4 regions of the Vogesella sp. EB genome follow, and region 3 is predicted to be linked to each of the others. Evidence: predicted binding sites of a transcription regulator. Region 3 holds the regulator's gene; each other region holds the start of a gene.

Region 1 (4,639 bases), on a different contig from region 3:
CAGCGTCTTCGGCAGCTGTTTGCTGATCAGCGTCACCACCGCGTACAGCATGGCGGCGCCCAGCGCCAGCAGGATGCCCAGCAGCCCGCCGCCGGCACCCTGCCCCGGCTGCACGATCAGCAGCATGCCGGCAAACGCCACCGCCACCGCGGCCAACTTGCGCACCGTCAGCGCCTCGCCCAACAGCAACCGACCCAGCAACAGCAGCCAGAACGGCTGGGTGTGATACACCACGGTGGCGATGCCGATCGAGCTGTAGTGATAGGCGTTGAACAGCAGCAGCCAGTTGCCCACCAGCGCCACGCCGCCGGCGATGCACCACAGCAGGCTGGCCCGGGTAAACGGCCACGTTTGCCACAGCCCGCGCCACCAGGCGTACAGGCCCAGCCCCAACGCACCCAGCACGCAGCGCACGAATACCACGTTCCAGACCGGCTGCCCCGACTGCAGCACGAACCAGCCGATGGTGCCGGACAGCGCCATGGCGGCCAGCATCTGCAGCACGCCGGTGCGTAAATTTTGTTGTGTCATGATCAGGTTCTCCTTGCAGGCTAGTGTGCTACAGCATACGCAGCTCGCGCAGCCGGTTGAATGGACTTTGCAAGGCAGAATCGGCTTGCTACCTTGTAAATATCGCCAAATCGACAGGATTGCCTGCAATGAAAGACTGGATTGACGTACAGCTGGTGGGGCTGCTGCAACAGGACGCGCGGCAGAGCATTGCCGAGCTGGCGCGGCAGCTGAAGATGTCCGGCCCCAGCGTGTCGGAACGGCTGAAGCGGCTGGAGGAACACGGTGCCATTCGCGGCTACACCCCGGAGCTGGACTGGCCGCAGTGGGGCTACACCCTGCAGGCCATCGTGCGGCTGCGCCCGCTGCCGGGCCAGCTCAAGGCGCTGGAGGCGCGCCTCGTCGCCACGCCGCAGTTCACCGAGTGTGACAAGGTCACCGGCGAGGATTGCTACATCGCCCGCCTGCTGCTGCGCGACATCGGCCAGCTGGACGAGATCCTGGACGGCTTTGCCGAACTGGCCACTACCGCCACCAGCATCGTCAAGGCCAGCCCGGTGCTGCGCCGGCTGCCACCGCTGCTGCCCTAGCAGCAAAGCGGCCACGCAAGGTTGGCCGCAGCGCGTATCGCTCAGTCGGAGACGGGATGGATCTCGATGCCGAGCGCACGCCCCAGCCCCGCCGGCTGGATCAGCAGATCGGCCAGGGTGTGGCGTGACAGCTCGCTGTAGAAGGCCTCTTGCGCCGCATGCAGCACGCGATACAGCCGGCAGCAGGCGGCGATGCGGCAGTGCGAGTGCTCGGCATCAAAGCACTCGACCAGCACGTTGTCGGCCTCCGCCGCCCGCACCAACTGGCCGAGGTTGACCTGCTGCGGTGCGTGCGTCAGACGCATGCCGCCGCCCTTGCCGCGCACCGTAGTGAGATAGCCCTGCTGCCCCAGAAAATGCACCACCTTGGTCAGGTGGCTGGCGGAAATGTCGTAGGCGTGGGCAATCTCGCCGATGGTCACCAGGCGCTCGCCCGCCAGCGCGCTGTACATCATTACCCGCAGGCAGTAGTCGGTAAAGGCGGTCAATCGCACGATCGGGACCATTCCATGGTGTTGTTCAATCCGGCAGCTTATGCACCCGGACTCGGGTCGCCATTCTACCCTGCCGGCCAGCACCCGGTTGCGGCGGTTTGCCTCACGCCGGCCTGCCGTTACGGTAAAAACCGGCCGAAAACGCGCGTTCTTGATGCGCCTCAAGCGAATGGACTTTGCTTCATAACATTCATTTTCTATGAATGTTATCGGGTATAAGATTCATATCAGACGAATCTTATACCCCCTCAAGGAGCACCACCATGGCTTTCACCGTCAAAAACAATATCCGCTGGGTCGGCAAACAGGACTGGGAGCTGCGCGAGTTTCACGGCAGCGAGTACAGCACCCACCGCGGCTCCAGCTACAACAGCTACCTGATCAAGGAAGAAAAAATCGCGCTGATCGACACCGTGTGGGCGCCGTATGCCGAAGAATTCGTCGCCAACCTGGCAAAAGAAGTCGATCTCGGCGCCATCGACTACATCATTGCCAACCACGGCGAGATCGACCACAGCGGTGCCTTGCCGGCGCTGATGGCGCGCATCCCCGACACCCCGATCTACTGCACCGCCAACGGAGCCAAGTCGCTGCGCGGCCACTATCACCAGGACTGGAACTTCAAGATCGTCAAGACCGGCGACAGCCTCGACCTCGGCAACGGCAAGCAACTGGTATTTGTCGAGATGCCGATGCTGCACTGGCCCGACAGCATGGCTACCTACCTCACCGACGACGCCGTGCTGTTCAGCAACGACGCCTTCGGCCAGCACTATGCCAGCGCGCAGATGTTCAACGACCAGTGCGACCCGGTCGAACTGCAGGAAGAGTGCATCAAGTACTACGCCAACATCCTGACCCCGTTCAGCGCGCTGGTGACCCAGAAAATCCACGAAGTGCTGGCCTTGAACCTGCCGATCGACATGATCGCCACCAGCCACGGCATCATCTGGCGCGACAAGCCGACCCAGATCGTCGAGCAGTACCTGAAATGGGCCGACGACTACCAGGAAAACCAGATCACCCTGGTCTACGACACCATGTGGAACGGCACCCGCATGATGGCGGAGGCGATTGCCGAGGGCATCCGCAACGCCGATCAGGATGTCGTGATCAAGCTGTTCAACCTGTCCAACAGCGACAAGAACGACGTGCTCACCCACGTGTTCAAGTCCAAGGCCATCCTGGTCGGCAGCCCGACCGTCAACAACGTGATGCTGCCGCACGTCGCCGCCCTGCTCGAGGAAATGACCGGGCTGCGCTTCAGGAACAAGGCGGCAGCGGCGTTCGGCACCCATGGCTGGAGCGGCGGCGCGGTGGAACGCATCGCCAAACGGCTGGACGATGCCGGCTTCCGCGTACTCAATCAGGGCATCGCTGCGGAATGGCGGCCAACCGACGACGCGCTCTCGCAGGCGGTGCGCTTTGGCGAGGCCTTCATCGGGCAGCTGGGCCAGCGCGAACCGCTGGCGGCGAGTGATACCGGCAGCTGTGGCAGCGGCAAGATGCGCTGCAAGACCTGCTCGTGGGCCTATGACCCGCAACAGGGTGAAGCCTCGCAAGGCGTGGCCGCCGGCACCGCCTGGCCGGATGTCGCGGAAAGCTTCCTGTGCCCGGTGTGCTTCATGGGCAAGAGCGACTTTGTTCCCGCGTAAACAACCGTCCCCGGAGATTCCTGATGAAAAAACCCCTCGTCATCATCGGTAGCGGCCACGCCGGCTACACCCTGGCCCGGGCGTTCCGCCAGCTCGATGCCGCCACCCCCGTCATCATCCTGACCCAGGACGGCGGCGAGCAGTATCCCAAGCCGCAGCTCAGCCACGGCTTCGGCCAGCAAATGGCGGCCGAGCAGCTGGTGCAGCAGCACGCCACCGCCATCGCCGCCGAGCTGAAAATCATGGTGCGCCCCAATACCCTCGTCACCGCGATCGACTTCGACGCCAAACTCGTCCACGCCGGCGCGGTGCAGATCCCCTACAGCGACCTGGTGCTGGCGGTGGGCGCCGAGCCCTTCGTGCCGACCATCCGCGGCGACGCGGCACAGGACATCCTGACCCTGAACAACCTGGAGCAGTACCGTCGCTATATCGCGCAGCTCGAGCGCAGCGAGCGCGTGCTGGTCATCGGCGGCGGCCTGATCGGCACCGAGATCGCCCACGACATCGCCCGCCACAAGCAGGTAACGCTGGTGGACATCGGCAGCCGGTTGCTGGAGCGGCTGGTGCCCGAGGTGGTCAGCCAGCGCCTGCACCATGCCATGGCGCCGGTGACGATGCGTTTCGGCACCGCGGTGGACCGCATCGACCGCGCGGCGACCGGTTACCACGTGAAGCTCAGCAATGGCGAAATCCTTAACGTGGACGCCGTGATCTGCGCGGCGGGGCTGAAGCCGCGGCTGGAGCTGGCCGCAGGACTGGCGACTGGATTGGCCACCGGGCGCGGCATCACCGTCGACCGCTATCTGCGCACCTCGCAGCCCAATGTCTATGCGCTGGGCGACTGCGCCGAGATCGAGGGCCAGATCCTGCCCTACCTGCAGCCGATCACGCTGTCGGCGCGGGCACTGGCCAGCACCCTGGCCGGCACGCCGCAGCCGGTGCGTTTCGGCCCGCTGCCGGTGGCGGTGAAAACGCCGCACTATCCGATCCAGCTGGCGGGCATCACCCACGGGCAGGCGCTGGACTGGCAGATCAGCGAGGGTGACGACGGCCTCACCGCGCTGGCCCATCGCGACAGCAAGCTGGTCGGCTACGTCACCACCGGCAGCCGCAACGGCTTCAGCCTGCTACCTAGCCTGGCCGGCTGAACCGGTCGCGCCGGAGCGGCCGGGGCAGACAGCGTGCCGGCCGGCGGCTGGCGTCCTGCCCCAGGCCAACATTGCCCGCAGGCAAGCGGCAAAAGGTTGGCCGCAATGGCGCACCGGCAGGTAGCCACTACCTCGCTGCGCCCACCCGGTAGCCGGTACTGGCAAAAGCAGACTCATTCACTAAGATGCAAACACACCAGCTTCTGGTGACACGCTCCACACTCCTCTCACTCACCAGC
Region 2 (4,639 bases), on a different contig from region 3:
CTGGCGGAACAGGCCCCACTGCAGCAGCGGCACCAGCGGCACATACAGTCCGGTAAGGAAGGCCGAGGTGCTGCTGGCGATGTGGCCCAGACCCAGCGTCTGCAGGTTGTAGCTGAAATACAGGATCACGCCGATGCCGATGCCGCCCAGCAGCTCGGTGCGGTTGAGGCCGGCCAGCTGGCGGCGGCACAGCAGCAACGCCAGCAAGGCGGCGACGGCAAAGCGCATGCCGACAAAGACGAAGGCGCCGCTCCACTGCAGTGCGGTCTGCACCGCGAGGAAGGTGCCGCCCCAGATCAGGGTGACGCCGACCAGCGACAGGTCGGGCAACAGGGAACGCGGCGGCTGGGCCGCGGGCAGGGCGATGGTGGACATGGACAAGGCTCGCGTGTAGGGTGGTGGCTCAGTTTTGTGCACTATACTGCACAACTCGTTTGATGAGCAATATATTGCACTTATGAGCGAACACACTCCCCTGCAAGTCTTCAGCCATGTCGCCCGCAATCTGCGCGAAGCGCGCCAGCAGCGCGGCCTGAGCCAGGAAAAACTGGCCGCCAGCGCCGAGGTCAGCCGCCGCATGCTGGTCAACATCGAGGCCGGCGCCAGCAATGTCAGCATCGCCACGCTGGACCGCCTCGCCAGCGCGCTGGGGCTGACCTTTTCCGAGCTGGTGCGCGCCCCCGGCAGCGACGCGCCGGTGCGGGTGTGGCAGGGCGACAGCAGCGACAGCCACGCCACCCTGCTGCACAGCCTGGCGCTGGCCGGCTGCACGCTGGAGCTGTGGCAGTGGCAGCTGGCGCCCGGCGACGGCTACCTCGCCGCGCCGGACCCGGCCGGCTGCGGCGAGATCGTGGAAGTGCACAGCGGCACGCTGCAACTGGCCTACGCCGGCGGCGAGCACACGCTGCAAGCGGGCGACACCGCCGGCTACAGCACCGAGCACGGCTACCGCTACCACAACCCGGGCAGCAGCCTGCTGCGTTTCCAGCGCAGCATCGTGATGCCGGCGCCCGGCTGAGACTGCGGCCAACCCTGGCCGCCGGCCAGCGTGGCGGCAGCCCACCACCACCGCATTTGATGGTTTTGACATAACCGGATAGCATCAAAGTCCTCGTCACTGTCCATCCGCGATCGGAGTCACCATGCGTCTGCTACTCGCCATCCTGCTGCCCTGGCTGCAGTTCTTCACCATCAAGCGCCCGTTTGCCGGCCTGTTCTGCCTGCTGCTGCAGTGCACGCTGATCGGCTGGATCCCGGCGGCGATCTGGTCGGTGTACGCGCTCAGCCAGTACAAGACCGACCTCAAGATCAAACAGGCGCTGGCACAGGCACGCTAGCGCGGGCGCCACGCGTCCTGTCCCGATGGCCAGCCCGGCAACGACCGGCTGGCCATTTTTCATGGCGCCACACCACCACAGACCATGCCATAAGAATTTTTGCACGCTTGATCCACATCAATCACTACTACATGCTGCGTCCATACAATGCGCCAACCACAACATATTGGAGCAAACGATGTCCGCACGCCCCAGCAGTCATGTCGACGCCGTCAGCAGCATCAACGAATACCTGTCCCGTGCCGACTGGCGGGTGCAGGCCAATGCCAACCAGGGCTACAGCCTGGGCGGCTTGATCCTCAACATCGCCGGCAAGCTCACCGCCGAGTACTGGCTGGGCAGCGTGTTCAGCCCGCAGGCGGCACAGGCACATCGCCACGGCGACCTGCACATCCACGACCTGGACATGTTGTCCGGCTACTGCGCCGGCTGGTCGCTGCGCACCCTGTTGCAGCTGGGTTTTGCCGGCGTCGGCGGCAAGGTGGAGTCGGCCCCGCCGCGGCACCTGTCCAGCGCCTGCGGCCAGATCGTCAACTTCCTCGGCACGCTGCAGAACGAGTGGGCCGGCGCGCAGGCATTCAGCTCCTTCGATACCTACCTCGCCCCGTTCGTGAAAAAGGATGCGCTGGACTACGCGCAGGTGAAGCAGGCGATCCAGGAACTGATCTACAACCTGAACGTGCCTAGCCGCTGGGGCACGCAGACGCCGTTCACCAACCTGACCTTCGACTGGGTGTGCCCGGAAGACCTGCGCGAGCAGATCCCGGTGCTGGGCGGCGAGGAGATGCCGTTCCGCTACGGCGACTGCGCGCCCGAAATGGCGCTGATCAACCGCGCCTATATCGAGGTGATGCTGGCCGGCGACGCGCTGGGGCGGGCATTTACCTTCCCGATCCCCACCTACAACATCACCAAGGATTTCGACTGGTACGGCGAGAACAGCGAGCTGTTGTTCGCGATGACCGCCAAGTACGGCCTGCCCTACTTCCAGAACTTCGTGAACTCCGAGCTGGAGCCGCACATGGTGCGCAGCATGTGCTGCCGCCTGCAGCTGGACCTGCGCGAGCTGATGAAACGCGGCAACGGCCTGTTCGGCAGCGCCGAGCAGACCGGCTCGGTGGGCGTGGTCACCGTCAACTGCGCGCGCCTCGGCCACCGTTTTGCCGGCGACGAAGCGGCGCTGCTGGCCGAAACCGACCGCCTGCTGGACCTGGGGCGCGAGGTGCTGGAAGCGCGCCGCAGCAAAGTGCAGCAGCACATCGACGGCGGGCTGTACCCGTACACCCGCCACTTCCTCGGCAGCCTGCGCAACCACTTTTCCACCCTGGGGGTGAACGGCATCAACGAAATGATCCGCAACTTCACGGCGGACGCCCACAACATCACCAGCGACTGGGGCCATGATTTTGCCTGCCGCTACCTTGACCACATCCGCGCGCGCATGGTCGAGTTCCAGCAGGCCACCGGCCACCTGTACAACCTGGAAGCCACCCCGGCGGAAGGCACCACCTACCGCTTTGCGCGCGAGGACAACAAGCGCTACCCCGGCATCCTGCAGGCCGGCACGCCGCAGCAACCGTACTACACCAACTCCAGCCAGCTGCCGGTGGGCTTTACCGACGACCCGTTCGAGGCGCTGCTGCGCCAGGACGAACTGCAACGCAAATACACCGGCGGCACCGTGCTGCACCTGTATATGAGCGAGGCGGTGAGCAGCGCCGACGCCTGCCGCCAGCTGGTGAAGCGCGCGCTGGAAAACTTCCGCCTGCCCTACATCACCATCACGCCGACGTTCTCGATCTGCCCGACGCACGGCTATCTGTCCGGCCGCCATGATTTCTGCCCGAAGTGCGACGCCGAGCTGATCGCGAAAAAACGCCAGGCGGCCTGCACCCCGTAGTCCGGATAAGCGAAGCGCATCCGGGGAAATCGCATGCCCTCACAACCGTCGCCCCGGATACGCCTGCGGCTTATCCGGGGCGACGTGAGGCGAATCGTCAAGTGCGGTGACAGGCTCACAGCAGCCTGCCTAGCAGCAACCCCATACCAACAGCACAGAGCCAATCCGCCGCCATGCGGCCAACCTTTGAAAGGAAACACCATGCAACAGCAGCAAACCATCGAGCTGAAAGACGAAGAACGCACCCGCTGCGAGGTGTGGACGCGGGTAATGGGCTACCACCGCCCGGTGGCCTCGTTCAATACCGGCAAACAGGGCGAGTTCCATGAACGCTGCCACTTCGACGAACAGCGCGCCGGCTGAGCGCGCCCGCATCGGCGGCTGGCAGCCGTTCTCGGCCTGCGACTGGCCGGGCCGGCTGGCCGCGGTGGTGTTCCTGGCCGGCTGCCCGTGGCGCTGCGGCTACTGCCACAACCCCGGCCTGCTGCAGCGCCGCCACGGCCAGACAAGTTGGCCGCAGCTGCGCGCGCAATTGCAGACGCGGCGCGGTTTGCTGGACGGGGTGGTGTTTTCCGGCGGCGAGCCGCTGAGCGACCCGGCACTACCGGCGCTGCTGGCCGAAGTGCGCGCCATGGGCTTTGCCACCGGCCTGCACACCGGCGGCAGTCACCCGCAACGGCTGGCTGCGGTGTTGCCGCTATTGGACTGGGTCGGGCTGGACATCAAGACCCTGCCGCCGCAGTACCCGGCCATCACCGCGGTGGCCGGCAGCGGCGAGCGTGCCGCCGCCAGCCTGGCGCTGCTGCAAGCCAGCGGCGTCGCCTACGAATGCCGCAGCACCATCCACCCGGCGCTGCACGACGACAGCACGCTGACGCAGCTGGCCGCGTGGCTGGCCCAGCGTGGCGTGCGCCACTACGCCTGGCAGCTGCTGCGCCCCGGCCCGCAACTGCCGCAGCCGTTTTCCCCCATCGCCGCAGGCTGGCCGGCGCCGGCGCTGCAGGTGGCGGTAGCCAGCCACTTTGCACACTTTGAACTGCGCGCCGGCTAGCTGCGGCCAAGCTTGGCCACAGCCGCGACCACCGCCAGATAGCGCCCGTCACCGGCAACAGCATGCGGCGTCACAGCCCCCGCTTCTCCGGCAACAAAAAGGCACAACGTCCGTTGGCGGACATTGTGCCGGTGTGCACCCGCCACGGCAGTCGCGGTAAGGGGCGGGGAAAACAAAAAACCCCGCCGTAGCGGGGTTTTTATCAAACGCTGTAAAAAATTACAGAGCCTGGATATTGGTGGCTTGTGGGCCTTTTTGACCCATACCTGGGGTGTAGCTAACTTTCTGGCCTTCGGTCAGCGATTTGAAGCCTTCCGAGCGCACTTCGGAGAAGTGAGCGAACAGGTCGTT
Region 3 (4,639 bases):
GGCCCCCAATAGCAGCGTGTTGCTGGAAGCCAGCGCCTATGAGGTGTTTCGCCTGGATATGGCAATGCCGATAGGTAGTCCGGTGACGCCCACGCCACCCAATGCCTGGCAGATTCCCCTTGGCAGCAAGGCGCTACTCTCGTTCTCAGCCTCGGGCATCGGAACGCTGACGTTCGGAACCGGCAACCAGGCACAACAAGCCAATCCAGAGCATGACCAACACGCCGCCAAGTCTTGAAAAACAAGCCAGGCGCACTTCCCTGCCCCCATCCGGCTCAAATGGATGACAGGCTCTAGCGCCCGCGCCGCCGCCGGCATCAACAAAAAGGTTGGCCGCATCGCTGCGGCCAACCTTGTGTGCCTGTCGTCCCGCCGCCCGTGCGGCGCGCGTCAGATGGTTTTCGAATAGCGCGCGCCGGTTTCGCGCTCGCGCAGGTGGCGGTCGAACGCCATCGCGATATTGCGGATCAGGAAGCGGCCCTTCGGCTCCACCATAAGGAAGTCGCCGTCGAAGTGCAGCAGGCCCATCTGCTGGAATTCGCGGATCTTCGGCAGCTCGTCGGCGAAGTAGTCGGCAAAATTGATGGCGAAGGTCTGCTCGATCGCCTCCACCGACAGCGAGAAGCGGCACATCAGCGCCTGGATCACGCTGCGGCGCAGGATGTCGTCCTGGGTCAGCGTCATACCGCGCATCACCGGCAGGTGGCCGGCGTCCAGCGCCGCGTAGTAGGCGTCGATGTCCTTTTCGTTCTGCGAGTAACAGGGGCCGACCTTGCCGATCGACGACACGCCGAAGCCGATCATGTCGCAATCGGCGTGGGTGGAGTAGCCCTGGAAGTTGCGCTGCAGGCGGCCCTGCTCCAGCGCGCGCGTCAGCTCGTCACCGGGCTTGGCGAAGTGGTCCATGCCGATGAACACGTAGCCGGCGTCGCTCAGCTGCTGTACCGAGTTCTGCAGGATGTCGAGCTTGGTGGCGCTGGACGGCAGATCGGCCTCGTTGATGCGGCGCTGCGGCTTGAACACGGTCGGCAGGTGCGCGTAGTTGTACAGCGCGATGCGGTCCGGCGACATCGCGATCACCTTGTTGACGGTGCTTTCCAGCGAGTGCGCGCTCTGCAGCGGCAGGCCGTAGATCAGGTCCACGCTCACCGACTTGAAGCCGGCCTCGCGCGCGGCGTCGATCACCAGCCGGGTTTCCGCCTCGCTCTGGATGCGGTTCACTGCCTGTTGCACCGCCGGATCGAAATCCTGGATGCCGACGCTCATGCGGTTGAAGCCGAGACGGCCCAGGTGCAGCACGGTGTCGCGGCCAACCTTGCGCGGGTCGATCTCGATCGAGAACTCGCCTTCCGGCAGCAGCTCGAAGTAGCGGTTGATGACGCCCATCACCCGGTCCAGCTGCGCATCGGAGAGGAAGGTCGGTGTGCCGCCGCCGAAATGCAGCTGGATCACCTTCTCGCGACAGCCGAGTTTTTCCGCCACCAGCGCGATTTCCTTTTCCAGGTAGTCGAGGTAGGCGTCGGCGCGGCTCTTGTCCTTGGTGATAATCTTGTTGCAGCCGCAGTAGTAGCAGATGGTGTTGCAGAACGGGATGTGTACGTACAGCGAAATGCCGCGATGGTTTGCCCCAATGGCGCGCTGCGCCAGGCAATGTTCATAATCATTCACCCCGAAACCGGCGTGAAAACGGTCGGCAGTCGGATAGGAGGTGTAACGCGGACCGGACCCTTCCAGTGTTTCGATCAGGGTCCGGTCGAAAACACATTGGGTCGGGATAAATGCAGAATGAGCAGCCATCATATATTTTGATTGGAAATCTGGTGGGGGACTGGTAAATTTGCGCAATTACGCCTTGATCTGCATTGACGCTCATCAAGCAAGCTCATCTGTCCCTGGAAATCGACTCTCGGTATGAACGATCTGTCCTCCCCCCTGCATTCGCTGAAAGTCACTTGTTCCAACTGCAGCCTGCGTGAATTGTGCCTGCCGGTGGGGCTAAACCGTGACGAGATGGCCCAGCTGGATGCCGTTATCCGTCAGAGCCGCCGTTTCAAGCGCGGTGAATACCTGTTCCGCAGCGGAGAAGGTTTCCGTTCTTTATACGCGGTGCGCACCGGCTATTTCAAGACCTGCGTTTCCAGCCAGGACGGCCGCGAACAGGTTACCGGTTTCCACATGTCCGGCGAGCTGATGGGGCTGGACGGCATTTCCTCCAACACCCACGGTTGCGACGCCATCGCGCTGGAGGACAGCGAGGTGTGCGAGCTGCCGTTCAGCCGCATGGAAAGCCTGGGACGCGACATCCCCAGCCTGCAACACCACTTCTTCCGCCTGATGAGCCGCGAAATCGTGCGCGACCAGTCGGTGATGCTGCTGCTGGGCAATATGAAGGCGGAAGAACGCCTCGCCGCCTTCCTGCTCAACCTGTCGCAGCGCCTGGCCAGCCGCGGCTTTGCCGCCAACGACTTCATCCTGCGCATGAGCCGCGAGGAAATCGGCAGCTTCCTCGGCCTGAAACTGGAAACCGTCAGCCGCACGCTGTCGAAATTCCAGCAGCAGGGCTGGATCCTGGTCGATCACAAGCACATCCAGCTGGTCCGCCCGGAAGAGCTGAAGGCCCTGGTGGCCGGCTGCTCGCAGGCCAACAGCGCCGGCTAAACCTGCCGCGTGACGCAATAAAAAAGCCCGGATCGACCGATCCGGGCTTTTTGCATCGTGCGTTGCGGGCTCAGCCGGCTTGCCAGCCGCCACCCAGTGCCGCGTACAGCGACACCACCGCCGACAGCCGCGCGAGGCGAGCGCTGGACAGCGCCTGCTCCACCTGGAACACGCCGCGTTCGGCGTCCAGCACGTCCAGATAGCTGGAGTAGCCGTTGTCGTAGCGCAACCGCGCCAGGCGCAGCGCCTCGCGCAGCGAGGCCAGCTGCTGCAGCTGCGCCTGTTCGGTGGCGCGCGTGGTGCTGACCGCCGACATCGCGTCCAGGGTATCGGCAAACGCCTGCTGCACCGTCTTCTCGTACACCGCCAGCGCCTGCTTCTGGCGCGCGTTGGCGGCATCGACACCGGCGGCGATACGGCCGGCGTTGAAGATCGGCGCGGTCAGGTTGGCCGCGAAGTTCCAGGTCTGCGCCGGGCCGCTGAACAGGTCGGTCAGCGCGGTGCTGGCGCTGCCGATACCGGCCGACAGGCTGATGCTCGGGAAGTAGGCGGCGCGGGCGACGCCGATGCGGGCGTTGGCCGCGATCAGGCTGGCTTCCGCCGCCGCCACGTCGGCACGGCGCAGCAGCAGGTCGGACGGCAGGCCGGACGGGATCTGCTCCGGCTCGGCCAGCGCCGACAAGGCCTTGCCGCGGCCAAGGTTGGCCGCAATGTCACGCGGCGAACGGCCCAACAGCACCGCCAGCGCGTGTTCGGTCTGCGTCACCGCCTGTGCCAGCTGCGGCACGGTGGCGCGCGCACTGGCGGCCTCGGCCTCGGCCTGGCGCAGCTCCAGCTCGGAGGTCATGCCGCCGTTGAAGCGTTTCTGGCGCAGCTGCAGCGATTGCTCGCGGCTTTGCAGCGTGGCGCGGGCGCTGGCGAGCTGGGCGTCGTAGCTGGCGAGCTGGAAGTAGCTCTTGGCCACCTGGCTGCCCAGCGACAGCCTGAGCGCGGCCAGCGAGCGCTCGCTGGCGCTGACGTCGGCTAGCGCCGCTTCGCGTTCGCGGCGCAGCTTGCCCCACAGGTCCAGCTCCCAGCTAGCGGTCAGCCCGGCCTGGCGGCTGTCGAGCAGCGCCCCGCCACCACTGCTGTAGCTCGAGGTCTGGCTGCGGCCGCTGCCGGCGCTGGCGCTGACCTGCGGCAGCAGGCCGGCTCGCGCCACACCGGCGGCGGCGGCGGCTTCTTCCACCCGCGCCGCGGCCTGCACCAGATCACGGTTGTAGCGCAGCGACTCGTCTATCATCGCGTCCAGCACCGGATCCTCGAAACTGCGCCACCAGTCGCTGGCGACCGGCGCCACGTTGGCCGCCGCCTGCGGCATGTCCAGCTGCGGACGCTGGTAGTCGGGGCCGACCGCGCACGCCGACAGCGCGGCGGCGACCAGGATTGGCAACAGCGCTTGCTTAAGCATCATGCTGTTCTCCTTGTGGTGCCGGCTTGCGCTGGCTCCACTGCATAATCAGTTTGAAAAACAGGGGGATGAACAGCGCCGCGATGAAGGTTGCGGCCAACATGCCCCCGATCACGCCGGTACCGATCGAGTGACGGCTGGCGGAGCCGGCGCCGCTGGAAATCGCCAGCGGCACGCAACCGAGGATGAAGGCCAGCGAGGTCATCACGATCGGGCGGAAACGCAGCTTGGCCGCCTCCACCGCCGCCTCGGTCAGCGAACGCCCTTCTTCCATCTTCAGCACCGCGAACTCGACGATCAGGATCGCGTTCTTGGCCGCGAGGCCGATCAGCGTCACCAGCGCCACCTGGAAATAGATGTCGTTCTCCAGCCCGCGCAGCCAGTTGGCCACCAGCGCGCCGAATACCGCGAACGGCACCGCGGTCAGCACCGCGATCGGCAGCGTCCAGCGCTCGTACTGGGCCGCCAGGATCAGGAACACCATCACCAGCGCGATCACGAATACCGTCGACGAGGCACCGCCGGTGGATT
Region 4 (4,639 bases), on a different contig from region 3:
GGTGCTGCTGTGGTTGCACCCGACGCCACCGACCGCGCCGACCGCCGGCGCCGACGACAAGCAGACGCCGGAGATGGAGGACAGCGACAGCAAGGAAACGAAGAAAAAGCGTCGCTACCGTGCGCGGCGCGACACCGCCGACGAGCGCAAGAACGGCATGCTGCTGGTGTTCCGCGCCGAGAGCATCTTCACCTGGGACGAGTACGTGCGCGTCAACCGTCACACCGACGACGATGACATGGACGACGCCGGCGCCGCCGCCGAGGACATGAACACGCTGACCATCAGCCGCGACAACCGCCGCCGCGCCAGCCGGCTGAAGTTCGACCTTGACCTGCCGGCCGCCGCCTACGACGACACCCCGCTGGGCAGCGGCATCCTGCTGCCGGAATGGGATTACAAGCGGCAACGGCTGGTGGCCGAGCACTGCTGCCTGAAGCCGATGCTGCCGCGCGACGCCACCCCGGCGCCGCTGCCGGACAAGCTGCAACCGCTGGCGCGGCGCCTTCGCCGCCAGTTCCAGGCGCTGTCGCCGGAGCGCACCCGCAAGAGCGGCGAGGCCAGCGGCCCGGACATCGACCTTGATCGCCTGATCCGCTTCCTCGCCGAGAAACGCAGCGGTGTGGCGGTGGCCGAGCCGGCGCTGTACCAGGCGTGGCCGCCGGGCGGGCGCAACATGGCCTGCCTGCTGCTGGCCGACCTGTCGCTGTCAACCGAAAGCTGGCTCGGCGAAGCCGGGCAGGTGATCGGCGTGATCCGCGACAGCCTGCTGCTGTTCGCCGAGGCGCTGTCCGCCTGCGGCGACGCCTTCGGCCTGTACGGCTTTTCCTCGATCCGTCGCGACGAGGTGCGCTACCTGCTGCTGAAGGATTTTGCCGAGCGCTACGACGACACCACCCGCGGCCGCATCCTGGCGCTGCGTCCCGGCTACTACACGCGCATGGGCGCGGCGATTCGCCAGTCCACCCGCATCCTGCTGGAACAGCCGGCGCAGCGCCGCCTGCTGCTGATCGTGTCCGACGGCAAGCCCAACGACCTCGACCACTACGAAGGCCGCTATGGCGTGGAAGACACGCGCCAGGCGGTGCTGGAGGCGAAGCGGGCGGGGCTGATCCCGTTCTGCGTCACCGTGGACAAGGAGGCCGGCGAGTACCTGCCGCACCTGTTCGGCCGCCGCGGCTACAGCGTGGTGCACGACGCGCGGCGCCTGCCGCAGGTCTTGACCAGCCTGTACGCCAGCCTGACCGCCTGACACACCGCCACAAACGGAAAAAGGTTGGCCGCAACGTTGCGGCCAACCTTTTTTGTCGAGGTGCCGGCGTGCGGCTCAGTACAGGTAGACACCGTCCGGCTGCGGTGCCGGCACCGGCACCGGCTGGCGCAGCATGTCGCACACCGCGGACTCGATGCCGTAACACAGCGCGGTCAGCGGCAGGTCGTTGCCTTCCTTGCCGAACGGCTCTTCCAGCTCCTCGCCCAGCACGTCCAGCGCCATATAGGTGTAGGCGATGAACACCGCGATCAACGGCGTCAGCCAGCCGATGCTGGTGGTCAGCCCGATCGGCAGCAGCATGCAGTAGATGGTGACGGTGCGGTTGAGCAGCACGCGGTAGGTGAACGGGATCGGCGTATTGCGGATGCGCTCGCAGCCGCCGACCACGTCGGACAGCGCGTCCAGGTTGCGGTCGACGCTCTGCCACTGCCACTGGTCGATGCTGCCGCTGTGGCGCAGGCTGGCATTGAGGCGGTGCAGGTAGAGCAGGATCAGCCCCGGCTTGCCGGGCGCGTCGGCGATCGCCTGCCATTCCGCCGCCGGCAGCAGCCGCTGCAGGTGGGCGGCGACGTCGTCCTGGCGCAGCTGGCCTTTCAGCGCATAGGCCAGGGCGCAGATGCCGTGCAGCATCTGCCGCGACTCCGGCCGCGCATCGGCGATCGCCAGCAGCTTGCCGGCCAGGGTGCGCGCCACGATCAGCAGCGTGCCCCACAGCTTGCGCGCTTCCCAGAAGCGTTCGTAGCTGACCGAATTGCGGAAGCTGAGGAAGATCGCCAGCGACACCCCCATCAGCGTGAAGATGTAGATGTTCAGCGACGATTGCGCGTGCTGGCTGATCCACCAGTTGGTGGCGAAGGCGGACAGCAGCGAGATGAGGAACACCAGGCACAGCCGGGGCAGGATGCGTGGCAGTACCGAGCCGCGCCAGACGAACAGCAGCTCGAACCAGTTGTGACGGGAGTGGATGATCATGATGGCAAGCGGGGGCGAGGAATAGGCCAGCCCGACATCATAGGCGCTGCCGGCCCGTGGCCACAAGGTGTGGCGCCGCGATTTTTTGTGCGCTGCGGCAATGGCGGCGGGCAACACCTGTTGCGGCAAGTTCACTGCGGCGCAGGGTGGATTCCGATCCGTTGATACGAATCAATGATGCCAATGTCACCGCAGGCGGATGATGCGCGCATGAATTCCCTCATAGCGTGGTGGAGAGCATCATGAAAAGCTTCAGGATAAGTGCACTTGCACAGGGCGTATTACTGGCAACCTTGCCGTTCGCTGCATCGCTGGCGCTGGCGGACGCCGCCGGTAGTCCGGCGGCCCAGTCTCAGCAGGAGATGCACCAGAACATCAACCCCAAGGCGCCGCCGATCACCAAGGTCGAATTCGAGCGCGCCAAGCAGATCTACTTCGAGCGTTGCGCCGGCTGTCACGGCGTGTTGCGCAAGGGTGCCACCGGCAAGCCGCTGACGCCGGACATCACGCTGGGCAAGGGCACCGACTACCTGAAGGTGTTCATCGCCTACGGCAGCCCGGCCGGGATGCCGAACTGGCAGACCTCCGGCGAGATGAGCGAGCAGGACGTGGACCTGATGGCGCGTTACATCCAGCAGGAGCCGCCGACACCGCCGGAATTCTCGCTGGCCGACATCGAGAAGTCGCGCAAGATCTACCTGCCGGTGGAGAAACGCCCGACCAGGAAGATGAACAGCTACAACCTGGAGAACATCTTCTCCGTCACCCTGCGTGACAGCGGCGAAGTGGCGCTGATCGACGGCGACAGCAAGCAGATCATCAACATCATCAAGACCGGCTACGCGGTGCACATCTCGCGGCTGTCCAAGTCCGGCCGCTACCTGTACGTGATCGGCCGTGACGCCCGCCTCAACCTGATCGACCTGTGGCTGCCGAAGCCGGACAACGTCGCCGAGGTCAAGGTCGGCCTCGAGGCGCGCTCGGTGGAGACTTCCAAGTTCAAGGGCTTCGAGGACAAGATCGCCGTCGCCGGCACCTACTGGCCGCCGCAGTTCGTGATCATGGACGGCGACACGCTGAAGCCGCGCAAGGTGGTGTCCACCCGCGGCATGACCGTCGACAACGAGTACCACCCCGAGCCGCGCGTGGCCTCCATCGTCGGTAGCCACTACAAGCCGGAATTCGTGATCAACGCCAAGGAAACCGGCAAGATCATGATGGTCGATTACTCCGACCTCAATAACCTGAAAACCACCACTATCGACTCCGCCAAGTTCCTGCACGACGGCGGCTTCGACAGCAGCGGTCGCTACTTCCTGGTCGCCGCCAACGCCTCCAACAAGATCGCGGTGGTCGACACCAAGGAAGACAAGCTGGCGGCACTGGTCGATGTCGGCAAGATCCCGCACCCGGGCCGCGGCGCCAACTTCGTGCATCCGAAATACGGTCCGGTGTGGAGTACCTCGCACCTGGGCAGCGAGGACGTGACGCTGATCGGTACCGATCCGGTGAAACATCCGCAGTACGCGTGGAAGGCGGTCAGCGTGTTCAAGGGCCAGGGTGGCGGTTCGCTGTTCATCAAGACCCATCCGAAATCGAAGAACCTGTGGGTGGATACCCCGCTGAACCCGGATGCCAAGGTCAGCCAGAGCGTGGCGGTCTACGACATCAACAACCTGGCCAAGGGGCCGCAGGTGATCGACGTGGCCGCCTGCGCCAAGCTCGCGGACGACGGTGCCAAGCGCGTGGTGCAGCCGGAGTACAACAAGGGCGGCGACGAGGTGTGGTTCTCGGTGTGGAGCGCCAAGAACAAGGAATCGGCCATCGTGGTGGTCGATGACAAGACCCGCAGCTGCAAGGCGGTGATCAAGGACAAGCGCCTGATTACCCCGACCGGCAAGTTCAACGTCTACAACACCCAGCACGACGTTTACTAACCCTCAGCGCGGGCCGCGACCCGGCCCGCCACGGAGATCATCATGAAAACATCCCTGCTTACCGCGCTGCTGCTCAGTGGCGGCCTGCTGCTGGCCACCAGCGCCAACGCCTCGCCGGAGCTGGCGAAGAAGTACAACTGTTTCGCCTGTCACGGCATGGACAAGAAAGTGGTCGGCCCGGCGTTCAAGGACATCGGCAGCAAGTACAAGGGCCAGAACATGCAGGCCAAGCTGGAAGAGAAGGTGAAGAAGGGCGGCGCCGGCAGCTTCGGCCCGATCCCGATGTCGCCCAACCCGCAGGTGCCGGATGCCGACATCAAGCTGCTGGTGAAGTGGGTGCTGGCGCAGTAAGCCCGCTTCTTGCCGCACGCCGGCCCGCCCCGGGCCGGCCGCCGCGGCGCGGACTTTGATCGCAGCAGGCGCCGCCTGCTGCCGTGAAAGCCTGACTGGAATCCCG

The links. The regulator FNR, encoded in region 3, switches genes on or off when oxygen is low (the NO sensors DNR and NnrR bind a similar motif). The targets are predictions, from matches to a motif close to TTGATNNNNATCAA.
Region 1: the regulator FNR is predicted to act here: its motif matches at 1,746-1,759, upstream of norV (anaerobic nitric oxide reductase flavorubredoxin).
Region 2: the regulator FNR is predicted to act here: its motif matches at 1,445-1,458, upstream of ACG97_RS06610 (ribonucleoside triphosphate reductase).
Region 4: the regulator FNR is predicted to act here: its motif matches at 2,407-2,420, upstream of ACG97_RS10185 (nitrite reductase).

The regions. Positions count from the first base shown of each region.
Region 1 is NZ_LFDT01000001.1:295,917-300,555, forward strand. Features, by position in the region: gene ACG97_RS01390 (DMT family transporter) at 1-531, opposite strand, end outside; gene ACG97_RS01395 (Lrp/AsnC family transcriptional regulator) at 660-1,100, shown strand; gene ACG97_RS01400 (Rrf2 family transcriptional regulator) at 1,142-1,594, opposite strand; gene norV (anaerobic nitric oxide reductase flavorubredoxin) at 1,858-3,249, shown strand; gene ACG97_RS01410 (FAD-dependent oxidoreductase) at 3,273-4,400, shown strand.
Region 2 is NZ_LFDT01000008.1:21,432-26,070, forward strand. Features, by position in the region: gene ACG97_RS06595 (DMT family transporter) at 1-375, opposite strand, end outside; gene ACG97_RS06600 (XRE family transcriptional regulator) at 458-1,018, shown strand; gene ACG97_RS06605 (YqaE/Pmp3 family membrane protein) at 1,143-1,337, shown strand; gene ACG97_RS06610 (ribonucleoside triphosphate reductase) at 1,516-3,237, shown strand; gene nrdD (anaerobic ribonucleoside-triphosphate reductase) at 3,439-3,600, shown strand; gene ACG97_RS06620 (anaerobic ribonucleoside-triphosphate reductase activating protein) at 3,563-4,288, shown strand; gene ACG97_RS06625 (cold-shock protein) at 4,508-4,639, opposite strand, start outside.
Region 3 is NZ_LFDT01000024.1:7,878-12,516, forward strand. Features, by position in the region: gene ACG97_RS12840 (hypothetical protein) at 1-238, shown strand, start outside; gene hemN (oxygen-independent coproporphyrinogen III oxidase) at 391-1,800, opposite strand; gene fnr (fumarate/nitrate reduction transcriptional regulator Fnr) at 1,912-2,658, shown strand; gene ACG97_RS12855 (efflux transporter outer membrane subunit) at 2,729-4,111, opposite strand; gene ACG97_RS12860 (efflux RND transporter permease subunit) at 4,101-4,639, opposite strand, start outside.
Region 4 is NZ_LFDT01000015.1:12,366-17,004, forward strand. Features, by position in the region: gene ACG97_RS10175 (nitric oxide reductase activation protein NorD) at 1-1,252, shown strand, start outside; gene ACG97_RS10180 (bestrophin family protein) at 1,328-2,245, opposite strand; gene ACG97_RS10185 (nitrite reductase) at 2,488-4,182, shown strand; gene ACG97_RS10190 (c-type cytochrome) at 4,225-4,533, shown strand.